4 regions of the Paenibacillus sp. EKM211P genome follow, and region 4 is predicted to be linked to each of the others. Evidence: a T-box and tRNA genes for the amino acid it is inferred to sense, from the RefSeq annotation. Region 4 holds a T-box; the other regions hold tRNA genes.
What was found. The T-box of region 4 lies ahead of leuS (leucine--tRNA ligase). A T-box ahead of a tRNA ligase gene usually reads a tRNA of that ligase, here a tRNA-Leu.
Positions count from the first base shown of each region.

Region 1: it has a tRNA-Leu gene. The T-box ahead of leuS (leucine--tRNA ligase) is inferred to sense a tRNA for this amino acid. The anticodon was not compared.
Region 2: it has a tRNA-Leu gene. The T-box ahead of leuS (leucine--tRNA ligase) is inferred to sense a tRNA for this amino acid. The anticodon was not compared.
Region 3: it has a tRNA-Leu gene. The T-box ahead of leuS (leucine--tRNA ligase) is inferred to sense a tRNA for this amino acid. The anticodon was not compared.

Region 1 is NZ_JAAMNS010000015.1:14,284-17,912, forward strand. Features, by position in the region: gene fabV (enoyl-ACP reductase FabV) at 1-344, opposite strand, end outside; gene G9G57_RS19160 (winged helix-turn-helix transcriptional regulator) at 560-916, opposite strand; gene G9G57_RS19165 (NAD(P)H-dependent oxidoreductase) at 1,114-1,644, shown strand; tRNA gene G9G57_RS19170 (tRNA-Leu) at 1,737-1,821, opposite strand; gene G9G57_RS19175 (N-acetyltransferase) at 2,201-2,635, shown strand; gene G9G57_RS19180 (GNAT family N-acetyltransferase) at 2,737-3,246, opposite strand; gene G9G57_RS19185 (hypothetical protein) at 3,319-3,629, opposite strand, start outside.
Region 2 is NZ_JAAMNS010000003.1:398,904-402,532, forward strand. Features, by position in the region: gene G9G57_RS07955 (helix-turn-helix domain-containing protein) at 18-392, shown strand; gene G9G57_RS07960 (helix-turn-helix domain-containing protein) at 480-863, shown strand; gene G9G57_RS07965 (Rha family transcriptional regulator) at 980-1,201, opposite strand; gene G9G57_RS07970 (urease accessory protein UreF) at 1,492-2,229, opposite strand; tRNA gene G9G57_RS07975 (tRNA-Leu) at 2,493-2,575, shown strand; gene G9G57_RS07980 (glutathione peroxidase) at 2,725-3,210, opposite strand.
Region 3 is NZ_JAAMNS010000012.1:72,635-76,263, forward strand. Features, by position in the region: gene G9G57_RS17010 (N-acetylmuramoyl-L-alanine amidase) at 1-381, shown strand, start outside; gene G9G57_RS17015 (divergent polysaccharide deacetylase family protein) at 356-1,291, opposite strand; gene msrA (peptide-methionine (S)-S-oxide reductase MsrA) at 1,420-1,932, opposite strand; tRNA gene G9G57_RS17025 (tRNA-Leu) at 2,144-2,228, opposite strand; gene G9G57_RS17030 (hypothetical protein) at 2,451-2,987, shown strand; gene G9G57_RS17035 (carboxymuconolactone decarboxylase family protein) at 3,123-3,452, opposite strand; gene G9G57_RS17040 (hypothetical protein) at 3,568-3,629, opposite strand, start outside.
Region 4 is NZ_JAAMNS010000002.1:202,211-205,839, forward strand. Features, by position in the region: gene leuS (leucine--tRNA ligase) at 1-1,717, opposite strand, end outside; T-box leader at 1,779-2,037, opposite strand; gene G9G57_RS03925 (tautomerase family protein) at 2,217-2,606, shown strand; gene G9G57_RS03930 (class I SAM-dependent DNA methyltransferase) at 2,678-3,451, opposite strand; gene G9G57_RS03935 (CvfB family protein) at 3,454-3,629, opposite strand, start outside.

The sequences.
Region 1 (3,629 bases), on a different contig from region 4:
TCATGGGAAAAAGCATCTCCATTAATGCTCTCCGCTATGTAGCCATCCGCTCTGGCTGCTCTTTCAAAGGCCACTGTATTGTACCAGCCTGCCGAAGCCGTGCGTCCCTCTGAAGCAGGACGTTCAAAGGATACTCCTACGGTGTCAGCTCCCATACCGAAGCTCGCAGCAATGCGGGAAGCCAGTCCATAACCTGTGGATGCTCCGATCACAAGTACCTTTTTAGCTCCTTGTAATGCCGTGCTGTCTTTGATGTAGTCGATTTGACGATTAACGTGAGCCGCACATCCTGCAGGATGCGCAGTCGTACATATGAAACCACGAATTTTCGGTTTAATAATCATTGCAAGGGTCCCCCTACTTTGGCATTCATTTAATATTGATGGAATGGTTGTCCAGTCATAACTATATTACAAATCAGCTTATGGCTCAACATATAACATAGTCTTGAAGGTAAGTGATCAAATACTATGACACAGATATCCCCGAACTGCGACTCTACGCCAAAAAGAAAATCGCCGTAAACATCATAGTCTACAGCGCTCTTTAACTCCAATATTCATTTGGACTTATTTTCTAGCAATATCACATCTTCTCCTTTCTCTTGTCTTATTTTGATATTAGTCCTTCCCCAGGTACACATTAAATCAATAATTTCATTTGCTGTAATTCCATATTCCGTTATATAGTACTCCACTTTTGGAGGCATTTGATTATACACATGTCTGCCTATGATCCCATCCTTCTCAAGTTCACGAAGTTGCTGTATAAGAACCTTTTGAGAAATGCCTGCAATACTACGCTGTAATTCACTGGTCCTCTTTCTACCAGACATTAATAAGCATATGATTAAGGATTTCCACTTACCTCCGATGATCTCCAGTGTTGCTTCTATGCCTAAATTATATTGTTTCATACGACCACCTCTTCAAGACTAAAATAACTAAGTTTATCGAATTCATTTTATAATCACATATCTTCACTCTAAGTACCACGCACACTTTCAAGTAACTATATTACTTTATTGTGTGTATTTACATTTTTTATAGCCTACAGAATAATAATACGTATCCACAAAAAGCAAATGATGCGATGTAAGAAAGGTGATTGATGATGAAGACTCTCGTAATTTTAGCACACCCGAATATTGAAAATTCCAGAGTAAATCAAAGATGGAAACAAGAATTACTTCGATATTCCAATGAAATTACAATTCATGAAATTTATAAAGAGTATCCCAACTGGAAAATTGATGTTTTGAAAGAACAAAAGTTACTTGAAGCACACAGCAATATCATATTTCAGTTCCCTTTATACTGGTATAGTTACCCTCCTCTATTAAAAAAGTGGTTTGATGATGTTTTTGCCCATGGATGGGCTTATGGTTCAAAAGGTGATAAGTTAAAAGGAAAGAAGCTAGGGATCGCCATGTCGATTGGCGATAAAAAAGAAAACTACTTATCTACGGGTTCCGTTACATTTACGGTAGATGAAGTTATAGCCCCTTTTAAAGCAAGCGCAGTACATGTGGGCGCCGTAACATTACCCTATTTCGCTGTCTTCGGAGCCTCGTTTCAAGCAAGTGATGAAGACGTTAACCAGAGTGCAAAAGATTATATTAAATATATATTCCAGCATAAATAAAATGGCTGTTTAATAGCACGCATCTTAACCATATAAAAACAGGCTCTTGGAGGCATTCAGCCAATCCAAGAACCTGTAATTGTTAGGTATAATGCGGTCGAGAGGACTCGAACCTCCACGGGGGGTTAGCCCACACGGACCTGAACCGTGCGCGTCTGCCAATTCCGCCACGACCGCATACTATGTATTGATGGCGATACTTTAATCGCCGTAATTAAAATTATATCTTGAATAGAGCTTAAAAGCAAGCCGATTTATATTATATTTTCTATGAATAATGCTAGTAAATATAAGAAAATCACTGGATATCACCAACCAGATATGGTAAGATGAACGCATCAGGAAAGGAGGTGCGTCAACATCAATAATCATATGTTGAGCGTATCCCTTACCCGGTCCGTTATTCTCTAATTTGCAGAGTTGACGGAGGCGCGGGATACGGATCAAGGCTTTAATTAAGCGCCACGGGTAAAAAGACCGTCTACGGACGGTCTTTTTTATTTCAGTATCATACTTAATATAGATAAGATTACATAATGTGAAAAGAGGCGTTACAATGTCAATTAGACCTGCGAAAGTAGAAGAGTTGAAAGAACTGGTAGCCATTTGGCTGGACGCTTCCGTAGAAGCCCACCATTTTATTGCTCGGGAGTATTGGACATCTAAAGCTGCCGAGATGGAGAACAAGTACCTTCCCCTCGCTCAGAACTACGTTATCATACAAGATGACCATACGATCGGCGGCTTCATTTCCATGATGGACGGATACTTGGCTGCTCTGTTTATACGGGTTGATTCTCAAAGAAAAGGCTATGGCAAATTACTATTAGATTGGGTTAAGAAGCAGCATGATGAGATTCAGCTAAAAGTGTACCAGTCCAACACGAAAGCATTTAACTTTTATACTAAAAATGGATTTGCGATACAAGAGGAATCTGTGGATGCTGAAACTGATGAGAAGGAATTTGTGATGATATGGACAAAACATTAATGATAATGAAGCACCTCTAGCTTTTTAGAGCAAAGGCTCCGCTCCCGTATCTATACGGAACAAGCAGAGCCTTTTACTTTTATCTACTACTGTCTAGTCTCTTATTTAAGCCCATAAACCTCGGTATATAAAATCTCTTTAAACGGAGTAAATTCCTGTTCAGACAGCGCACCTGGATAGCTCATAATTTGAAGCCGCAGATCCGTCTGTCCTTCTCTTAGAGGGGGCTGTACATATTCAAAATGGTTCAGATGGAATCCCATTCGTTCGTAAAAACCAATTCTTCTCCGTGACCATCCATCCACTGGAGGCTCAACCTCCAGCACTACCGGTTGGTCAGACTGTGATATAAATCTACCCATAAGCTTTTTGCCTAATCCGCCACCTCGTATACGGGAATCTACCGCGATATGCTCTACAAACCGAAAATGTTCAAATTCCCAGCCCGCCAAAAAAGCGACTATATTTCCCTGCTCATTTTTTTCAGTGATAATACGATAGCTAGGATGCTTCAATAAAGCCTTTTGAGCCTCAAATGTCCTGCATTCTGATGCTGGAAAAGAAGATTCCATAATCGCATATATTTCAGAAAAATCGTGTTCATTTATCATATATCCCTAGCTCCTTTACCTCTACATCCCCCCAACGACAACAGCCTGTCTTTCATTAAGAGAAAGAGGGGGTTAGACCTTGTTTAATTCCATAAGCGTCAGCAACACGTGTTCCAACAACTCTGAAATATCCTCCATCTGATCTTCGTTAATTTGCCTGGAAAATCGGAGTTCAATCCTGTTTTGGTATGTAGACGTCTTCTCTCCGTAAATCTGACTTAACGTTTGTACTGGTCGAAGTTCGGGCTTCCAAATGTCGGTCAGTATATTTTCAATCCGGCTGCATTGTGTCACAATCTCTCGAATCTTCATATCAAAATACAGCAACAAGCTACATCCCGGAGTTTGATCTTCCATTTCCAATATTTCTGCAGCCAGGTTGT
Region 2 (3,629 bases), on a different contig from region 4:
GGGAGGAAGGAACTTCTATGCAATCTATTTACCAACGCATTGAGGAGCTCATTAAGGAACGAGGTATGACGAAAAAGGCGTTTTGCCAGCAGTTGGGCATTAGTACAGGGAACTTTGGAGATTGGAAAAGAGGAAAAACGACACCAGGCACGAATAAACTCATAGAAATCGCTTCTTTTTTTGACGCTAGTCTGGATTGGATTATGCTGGGTCGAGACGTGCAGAGTAAGGTGCTGAAGGAGTCGCAGGACCCTTATTTTTTTGGAGCTTCAGGGCAACTGAATTGCCAGGGGGGATCGCTAAGTGAGGCGGAAAGAGATTTTATACTTGAGTATATTGAATTTACCCGCTTTCGTAAAGAGAAAGACCAGCCCAATTCAACTACTGATTAATGTTTGCTGTGGGATTTGATAAGGACATTCTAATATGTACAATTGAAAATTAATTAGAAAAAGCTACAGTGTCGGAGGGGAAACGTTGTGGGAGATCAAACTATTTATCAGCGGATTGAAGCTTTAATTAAGGATCGAGGAATGACCAAGAAGGCATTTTGTGAAAAGCTTAAAATTAGCTCAGGGAATCTCGGTGATTGGAGAAGGGGAAAAACAACGCCAGGTACCGCCCATTTGATTCAGATTTCGGACTTTTTTAATGTATCGCTCGACTGGTTGATGAAAGGGATTAAGCCAGGGGAAGGCGTGCTTCAGGAGCAGAAGGCTGCTTATTTTTTTGGGGTGATGGGGCCACTGAATTGCCAGGCTGAAGATCTTGAGACAGAAGAACAGAACTTTATTTTAGAATACGTTGAATTTGCGAAGTACCGTAAGCAAAAAAGAGAGAAGGACAAAACAAAACTTGAATAATCTATGGCTAAACGCCTGGGTGATAACCCGTAAAACGAACTGAGGGTTCGGTTTACGGGTTTATTTGGTTTCCTGATAATATGGCGACGCATTGGTTGCTGAAATGCTTGTTCGGTTTAGTGTGGTGTCGCCTCCTTATAATCGTTATCGTCGATATTCAGAATTGCAGCAACTTGTTTTCTGTACCTTTGTGCTTTGCGGGTGCCGTGAATCAGATTGGACAAGCGTGAAGGCGGAATATTATGTGTCTCGCAAAATGTTTTCTGATCCAGCCGAAGCTCGACAAGCCTTTGTTTGATGGCCCACCCGAAGGAGGTGACAGGCATTTTGTTGTTCAAGAGAAATCGCCCCTTACGGATTCTTACGGAATAATTGGTGTGATATAATAATCATCAGTAAACATGTTAGAATTAACCATCTAAAACTATGATACACTTTTATACGTGTTTATACAATCTTAAATACGGTATTTTGTTAAAATGATTACTTAATTAAGTGCAAAAAGTGAAAATAATCCGACTATGGTCTGTTATTGGTGTGAATTTGGGATACATGAATAAAAATACTCTGCCGCTTGAGAAAAGGGCAGAGTATTTTTATTGTGACTGCTAGATTGGTAAACGACGCATCAGAGGGATGCTGGAAGGTGTTTAAATAGGACGGAGGAGGAAAAGGGTCTGGATGCATTCAATTGGCTGCTATGGCTCATATAGGGTGGCTGAGTGATGTAGGAGCTGGTCCGATGGCTGTGGAAAAGATGGCGCTGATATGAGCTTGGCGTAGGTTTGTTAATCTTCTTCCAGGTGGTAAGCAACTCGCTGGTCATATGATCGATAAGAGGATTTTTTTCCTCATAAGGAGGATTGAGCAGTCTAAAGGCATCTTCGATACAGAAGGATACCGCTGTGGCAAAATAGCCGTGAATGGTCTGTTCTATATCGCTTCCGAGGAGGGAGTTAATCCAAGTGTGGACAGTAGCGAGTGTGCCAATTGCATTGTATTGAGTGAGTGTGTCTTCCAGTTGGTCAAATGCGAGCCAAGGATAGAGAGCCTTGGTGAGCTTGAGCAGTCGCTGGCCAGAAAGTCGCGACTCTTTTACATGCTGCAAGGAAGGATGTTGGGCGTGCAGCATTTTATCAATAAGGGCGATCCGCCAACCGTCATTCTGCTGGATGGCTGCATACAGACTTTTAATGGCCATGCCGTCAAGGGTTGTGATTTGAGGATACCAATCGTCTCGCATGTAATGTTTCAGATCCTGTAGACTGTTCAGGTGTCCAGCGCGGAAACGCTCCTCCAATCCGTAGAAACGGGTGAAACCACCAATAGGTAGGGAAGGGTCCAACAATAATGCGTAGTTTAGCAACCGGTTACCTTTATGCAGGACGGTTCGCCTCCTTGAAGTGAATGTTTGTGTGATGTTATTTGACTCAAATCTTATTTTTATAATAATAATTTAAACATTTATGTAATATATATTTACACTTCGAACTCAATTATGTCAAATTAAATAATTTTATTGCTTATATATGTTATATAAAGTTACATTAAAAATAATTATAATATTCTTGTTTACAAATTGTTGCTGAGAGAGTATAATAAATCTGTTGCCTCAATACATTATGACATGCGGTCGTGGTGGAATGGCAGACACGCTATCTTGAGGGGGTAGTGGGCGTACGCCCGTGGAGGTTCGAGTCCTCTCGACCGCATTATATGCAATACCCAGTTGAAAAAGCATCCTGACACGTTTTACGTGAAGGGATGCTTTTTTTGTTAAATACTTTTCGTCATATCCTCCCGTCACAGAAGCAGTCGTATGGACAACGGACCGCTCGTTAACTGTAATGCATAAAGATTGTCAGTTTTTCTGCAAAAGCTTCTTAATATCTCCTACAAGCTTGTCTGGAGTGGTTTGCGGCGCATAACGCTTAAATACGTTACCTTCTCGTGTAATTAAGAATTTAGTAAAATTCCATTTGATCGCTTTGGAGCCTAATACGCCTGGAGCAGTGTGGGTCAGGTAGCGAAATAGAGGATGTGCCTGATCACCGTTAACATCTGTCTTGGCGAACATGGGAAAAGTCACTCCGTAATTGAGTTGGCAAAACTCGGAGATCTCCTCGCTGGAACCCGGCTCTTGTTTGGCGAACTGGTTGCTGGGAAATCCCAAAATTTCGAGCCCCTGTTCATGATACTGGTCATATAGCTCTTGTAGCGCCTTGTACTGGGGGGTTAAGCCACATTTGCTGGCAGTATTCACGATAAGAAGAACTTTCCCTTCGTATGTGGATAACGGAATTTGTGCCCCTTGTAGGGTCTGTGCATCATATTTATATACGCTCATGATATCCCTCCTAATTAAATATTCTACAATTAAATTGTGAACAATTCAACAAGGGGTTGCAAGTCCAGAAGAGTCTACAGACATTGTGCATTGTAAAATCGTCTTTTGTTCAAAACGGTAAATCGCACTTCAAATGGAGCAAATTGAGGTGTTTCTTCTCATAAAAAAGGCTTCATTCGATAATTATCTAGTACATATAGCGCATTTTCTTTCTTTTTTATAAATAAAGGGCAACCGTACCATACCCTACGCCAATATTGACATGCCTTTCATTTTCAAAAAGAGGTGAAATACAGAGTTTTAGAGAGATACGAGAAGCATAGGTTGGTTGTAAGCGTTATCCTTAATCTTCTATGCTCTAAAGGGTGATTTATAGCCTTGCCGTTGAGCTTTACAGTCTTCCTTGCACGGGTGTATGA
Region 3 (3,629 bases), on a different contig from region 4:
TCGCGGCATCTTAAAGATCTCGCCCAACGTAAAAGCCTGACAGAGCAACTGCCTACTTCTTTGGTTGTCAGTCTGCATGTCAATTGGACCAAACGTGCCGAAAAACGCGGACCCATTGTGCTGTATCAGGATGAAGGCAGCAGCTATCTGTTAGCTGAACGGATTCAGCATTCATTAAACCGCTTATTTTGCATAAATAGACAAACCATATATGGAAAACCCTTTTATCTTCTGAATAAAATCCAACATCCCGCTGTAATAGTGGAAACCGGATTTATCAGCAACGAGCAGGACAGAGCCATGCTTTCCGGGGATCACGGTCAAAAAAGGATTGCTGAAGCTATTGCCGAAGGCATTATTGCGCATCTGACGGCATGGTAGTATTCGTGGCTGGGTCTCCTGTCCATCCCCATACATCACGCACCAGATCGCTAATACCGACAAATTGTGCATGCTCCTTTAATTTAGGGACCGATGAATGAAGCCCTGAGGAGGTATACATGCCGGACACGCCGACATGTCCAATCGTTACACAGGTATCGTGCTCTGCCAACCATTCGACCACTTTACTAAGTTGCCGATTCACATGAGCGAGTGTATGAACATCATCCAAAAAAACATCATTTCGCACCGGTGGCATTCCCTTTTTAGCGGCAAGTTCAGGCACCACTGACCAATAATTAGTACGGCTATCAACAAAAAATAGTCCATATTCCTTACAAACATCAAGAACGACGGACATAATGCGCTTGTCTGAGGTGACCTTGGAGCCCATATGGTTGTTCATTCCTATGGCATAAGGAACATCCTTAATTGCTGCTGTCACCTTGGCGCGTACTTCTTCATCCGTCATATTAGCCTTGATTGCTCCCGGTCCAAGCCACTCAGGCTTGCCCTGCTTGGGCTCCATTGGAAGATGGACGGTAACATCATGACCACGCTTATGCGCTTCCATAGCGTCCTGTTTGGTTGTTGGCAGGAAGGGCATGACAGCAACGGTGATTTTGACGGGTAAATTTAGAATCTCCTCGGTACCTTTCATATTGTTCCCTAAATCATCAATAATGACAGCAACCCTTTTTTGCTGCTGGTTCTGCTGGTCTATTGCTTCGGCAACAGCAGTTTTACAGATCATAAATAACATACAGACTGAAATACAAAGCACTACAATTATTTGCATTCTAGATCTTGCATGGTGTATAAGCGCATAAGACGAATCCTTCCGGCTGCGTGATGCCTTTAAGGCTTTTTTTATTATATTTCTCAGGTGCAACTTCCGTCGTGTACTCATTTGCGGGTCAGCCTCCTTCTCTGTCCCTTCATTGTGTGAGTAAAACCGTTTAAATATGTACAAGGCAGATCTGAGATATAATCTCTGATCTGCCTTGAAGTGCGCATAATAACGTATATTAAAGCTGATTACCAGTTTTTGTAGATAAATTCATCACGACCGGATTGGGCTCGATCTTCCTTATAATGTTTCACATTCTTCTTGTGATAATCCTGATGATAATCCTCTGCCGGATAAAAAATCGAAGCCGGAAGAATCTCCGTTACAATTGGCTTATCAAAGCGTCCGCTTTGTACCAACTGTTCCTTGGATTGCTGTGCAAGCTCACGTTGCTGCTCCGTATGATAAAAAATGGCAGGTTTATATTGTGTGCCTCGGTCCTGAAATTGACCTTCTCCGTCGGTAGGATCTGTTTGCGGCCAATACAATTCAAGTAGCTTTTCATAAGGAAACAGCTCAGGATCAAACGTAATCTGCACCACCTCATAGTGCCCTGTTGTTCCTGTTTTAACCTGTTCGTAGGTCGGATCGGAAATCACCCCTCCAGTATAGCCTGAGACAATACTATGAATCCCCGGCTGCTCCTCAAACGGAGTCACCATACACCAGAAGCACCCACCTGCAAAAGTTGCTTTCTCCATCTTCCATCCAACCTTTCAATAGCTTCATCATAAAACGTGTTACTTTCTATCATATCTTAAAAATTGAACTTATAAAAGAATTGCTCAAGGACTTGAATAAAATTCAAGTCCTTACATTGTCCTTCCTGGGAAATCTGCAATAACTCCGAAACATAAGAAAAGGCTTATAAAACTGCTACGAGAGCAATTCTATAAACCTTTTCTAAATGGATGCGGTCGAGAGGACTCGAACCTCCACGGGGGGTTAGCCCACACGGACCTGAACCGTGCGCGTCTGCCAATTCCGCCACGACCGCATATATATTTGTCGTCTATTTCAAAAGAATCAATCTTTCTTAGCGACAAGATAGATCATACCATGCTCAAATAAAGTTGTCAAACCTTTTATTTTTCTTTATTTATTCTTGATAAAAAAGGAATAATACGATAATATAAGAACATAGGTTCCTATTAACTTATGTTCTTTCACTTCGATGACTATGAATTATCATCACATTTCCCTAAGGCGGTGAATGGTAATGATCTCTTCGGATACTACTCAGCATCCATGCTCTCTTGTGAAAAGTTATCTGCTCCTTACCTTTATTCAAAAAGTATTTGAGCGTGACAGCCTAATTCTTGAGGAAAGCGGCGTGCTGAAAACCCCTGATCTTTATGTCGAAATGGTTAACGCAGGAATAGATCGTACCGGAATCCTGCTATCTGAAATCAAACATGAATTTAAGAAGTATCACATTCGTGTTCTAGACATCCAACAAAACCACTCCGGCGTTCACGCCACCTATATATATAAAGGCGTCAAAGAACAGTTCCGTATGCCTATGTCCGCATTCCGCAAAGAAATGTATGAACGAATGCGAGCTTATTTGGGACTCCCTACCTCTTTGCCTCATACGGCAGCTCTACCTTTACCAGAGAAATATCGCCCCGAATTACCCAATAACTCAACCCCCAAACCCCTACGCGTTGTTGGGCGAAGTTGGGTTGCATCCTCTTCTGCCTACAAGCATAAATCCCCTCGCCCTGCTGCTTTTGCTGCAAGTAAAAGAGCATAATCCCCGCACTACACGCAAAAAGAAGCTTCCGCAGGCACTAACTGTGCTCGGAAGCTTCTTTTCATAACCATCATTTGTTGAGATCAATCTATGTCCGCTATTACGATTATAAATTATCTGTATGAATGATTCGCTTTAATGTAACGCCTTCTGTACACGGGTAACCCCTTGACTTAGAGCATGTCCTCCACCAACTGCAGCAGCTACAGCAACGGTCTCCATAATCTCCTGATCACTGGCTCCTTTGGAGCGCGCCTCATTCACATGATAAAACGTACACACCTCATTGTTCGCAAATAAGCCAATACCTAGCGCAATCAGTTGCTTGGTTTTTTCATCTAAACTGCCGGCTTGAAAGCATTCTCCGGTAAAGCGATGATAGGCATGAACTACCTCGGGCAACTTATCTTCCAAATGGCTGATTTGATCCTTGTATGCATGTACTTTTTCGTCCATAACCGTCATTGACACAGCACGCCCTCTCTGTTGAGTTTTCCTTTATTACTGTGTCCGATTTAGAGTTTCTGTATGCCTAATGAAACACCCGTTTTTTAGCCAATCCCCATTGGGAACTCGTTTCTTAATCCAGATCTATCGGATTGTGTCGCGGCTCGCTGAACGGCTGATATGTATAGCTGCGAT
Region 4 (3,629 bases):
GGTTGACCAGCTTATAGAAAGGCTCTTTCGTTTCCACTACGCCGATATCATACAGCACCTTGTGCCAGAAACGGGCATACAGCAAGTGAAGAACCGCATGTTCCGCTCCGCCAATATACAGGTCAACAGGCATCCATTCGCGCTGTTTCTCTTTGGACACAAGCTCTTTATCATTTTTTGGATCAATAAAGCGCAGGTAGTACCAGCAGCTTCCTGCCCATTGCGGCATCGTATTTGTCTCGCGACGTGCTTTCATACCTGTTTCAGGATCAACGGTTTCTACCCAATCTGTCGCATTCGCCAGTGGGGATTCACCTGTACCTGAAGGCTTGATATTGTCCATCTCTGGCAATACGAGCGGCAGTTGATCCTCAGGAACTGTTTTAATCGTTCCATCTTCTAGATGAATTACTGGAATCGGCTCGCCCCAATAGCGTTGGCGGCTGAACAGCCAGTCACGCAGACGATAGGTTACTTTGCCCTGCCCCTTACCCTCAGCTTCGAGCCATTCAATCATTTTCGGAATAGCTTCCTCATTGGTCAGTCCATTCAGCAGGCCTGAATTGACATGCGGACCATCCTCGGTGTATGGCTCTTTGTCCACGTCTCCACCTTGAACGACCTCAGTGATTTTCAATCCGAACTTCTTGGCAAATTCCCAGTCACGTGCATCATGGCCCGGTACTGCCATAATTGCACCTGTTCCGTAGCCTGCCAGTACATAGTCCGCAATCCAGATTGGCAGCTTTTCGCCGTTCACCGGATTTACTGCATAAGCTCCTGTGAATACGCCTGTTTTATCTTTGGCCAGATCCGTACGCTCCAGGTCACTTTTCCGAGCAGCTTGTTCACGATACTGTTGTACAGCGTCCTTTTGCTCAGGTGTAGTGATCATATCCACCAATTCCTGCTCTGGGGCCAGCACACAGTAGCTTGCACCGAACAATGTATCTGGACGGGTTGTAAATACTGTGAGTTGTTCGTCATAGCCTTCAATTGGAAAATGAACCTCTGCCCCGGTAGACTTACCAATCCAGTTCCGCTGCATATCCTTAATGCTTTCGGACCAGTCCAGTTCCTCCAGATCGTCAAGCAAACGATCGGCGTATTCCGTAATTTTCAGCATCCATTGACGCATGGGTTTGCGGATAACCGGATGGCCGCCACGCTCACTCTTACCATCAATTACTTCTTCATTCGCCAGTACCGTTCCCAGTGCTGGGCACCAGTTCACGGGCACTTCAGCTACATAAGCGAGGCCACGCTTGTACAGCTGGATGAAAATCCACTGTGTCCATTTGTAATAATCAGGATCAGTTGTGCTGATTTCACGATCCCAGTCATATGAAAAGCCAAGTGATTTGATTTGACGGCGGAAGTTATTTACGTTCTTCACCGTAATTTCGCGTGGGTGCTCGCCTGTATCCAGCGCATGCTGTTCGGCAGGCAGACCAAAGGCGTCCCAACCCATCGGATGCAGTACGTTGTAGCCACGCATTCTTTTATAACGTGAAACAATATCTGTAGCTGTATATCCCTCCGGGTGGCCTACATGCAGACCAGCTCCAGACGGATACGGAAACATATCCAAAGCATAAAACTTCGGTTTACCCGGTTCTTCCCCAGTGCGGAACGTTTTGTTCTCATCCCAATATTTCTGCCATTTTGGTTCAATACTTTGCGGTTGATAGCCGTGCTTCGGCTGTGTGTCTGTCATTGTCTTTTCCTCCTCAAACGGTATGCAACAAAAAAACCTCTGCATCCCGTAGCGTGTCAGCGCTAGGGACGAGAGGTTATATTCCCGTGGTACCACCCTAGTTAGCAGAAAGCGTTCTTCGCATTCTACTCCCTTTGCACCTGATAACGGAGGTGATCCGATGCGTATTAATAACAGGACACTGACACCTATATAGGTGCTTTCCTGCGTTGGACGCATATCTCCGAGGTGAGTTCGCTTTGCACTGTCAACCGGCTTGCACCACCCGCCGGCTCTCTACATGTCCAGACAAAACTACTATTCCTCATCAGCGATTATTTAACCGTTAATAATGGCACTATTATATTGAAAACCGCGAAGAAAGTCAAATAAGGACTACATTTGATACGAAGCGCCATCTTCATACTAGTTGTCCATGACACATGAATACGAATGTTTTATAATAACTCCAAGTTGCAATGGTTCAAGTTGAGATGAGATAAGAAAGGTGAGTGGAGACATGGCACAGATTAAAATTTTCGGGACAAAAGAAAAGCTAAATCCGATCAAAAAGCAACTTTCAGAGGTGATTCACTCTGCCGTGGTGGATGCGTTCAATTATCCTCCAGACAAGAGGTTTCATCGTTTTTTCCCTATGAATCATGAAGATTTTATATATGCAGATGGTCGCTCCGACGCATACACCATTATTGAAATCAGTATCTTCGAAGGCAGAACGACAGAAGCTAAGAAGCAACTCATCAATCTGTTATTTCAAAGAATTAACGATCTTTTGGGTATTTCTCCACAGGATCTTGAAATTACTATATTTGAAACCCCGAAACAGAATTGGGGCATTCGGGGTGTACCGGGTGATGAACTTCAGCTGAACTATAAAGTGAATATATGAGAGCAAAAAGACGCCCTTCATGACTTCATGAAAAGCGTCTTTCTTTTTCTATATTAGCTCAATGAATCCTGCTATTTTACAGCGACATAAAAAAGTCTCGCCGCGTCATCTGTTGCTTCTACCCATTCAAAATCTGCATATACCTTCACATCACGAAAACCCGCTTTGGACAATTCTGCCTTCATCCAGTCTGGATCATAAGCACGCTGTACGTGAATTTCCTCAAAACGCTGGTACAGATCGCGTCCTTCATGTTCTGCTTTCGCAAAGATACTGAGATGATGCTCAATTTCACAACGGGGAGTGTCCAATGCGCATGTCCAGATATACGAAATAGAGCGTTCATCCAGTACGAATGGTTGTTCTTCATCATAACGCAAAAATGTCTGGGGATGATGTACATCAAACAGAAAGGTTCCACCAGGCTTCAGACCAGCATACGTTCTGCGAAAAGCAGAAATGATATCTTCTTCCTCAAGTAAATAATTCAGGCAATCGCAAAAAGAAATGACAGAATCCACGGGCTCCGGTAAAATCCATTCTCGCATATCCTGCTGTATCCAGCGAACGCTCCCCTCACGAAACAATCGCTGCCCTTGAGGAGTAGTTTCCATTTTGCGACGGGCTACTGCCAGCATGTCAGAGGACAAATCGATGCCAGCCACCTCGAAGCCTGAGTTAACCAGTGGAATCGTAATTGAGCCCGTTCCGCAGCCCAGCTCAGCCACTGTATGTGGCATACCGTATCGATCCCAAGCTTGCCGTGCAAAGCGCAACCAGTCCGGGTACGGCATGTCCTGCATTAGCTCATCATACACATAGGCAAACTTGCGGTAAGAAGCCATCTTTATTCCCCATTCCCGTCCTTCGGTTTAGGCATCTTCTCCACCAGGTAGGTCCAGTTTTCTTTTTGTGTAACCAGCCCTTCCTTCATCAGCTTGCCCATCGCACGCTTGAAGGCGGATTTACTGATACCAAACCGTTGCTTAATAATATCCGGCGGCGTTGCGTCAGAATATGGCA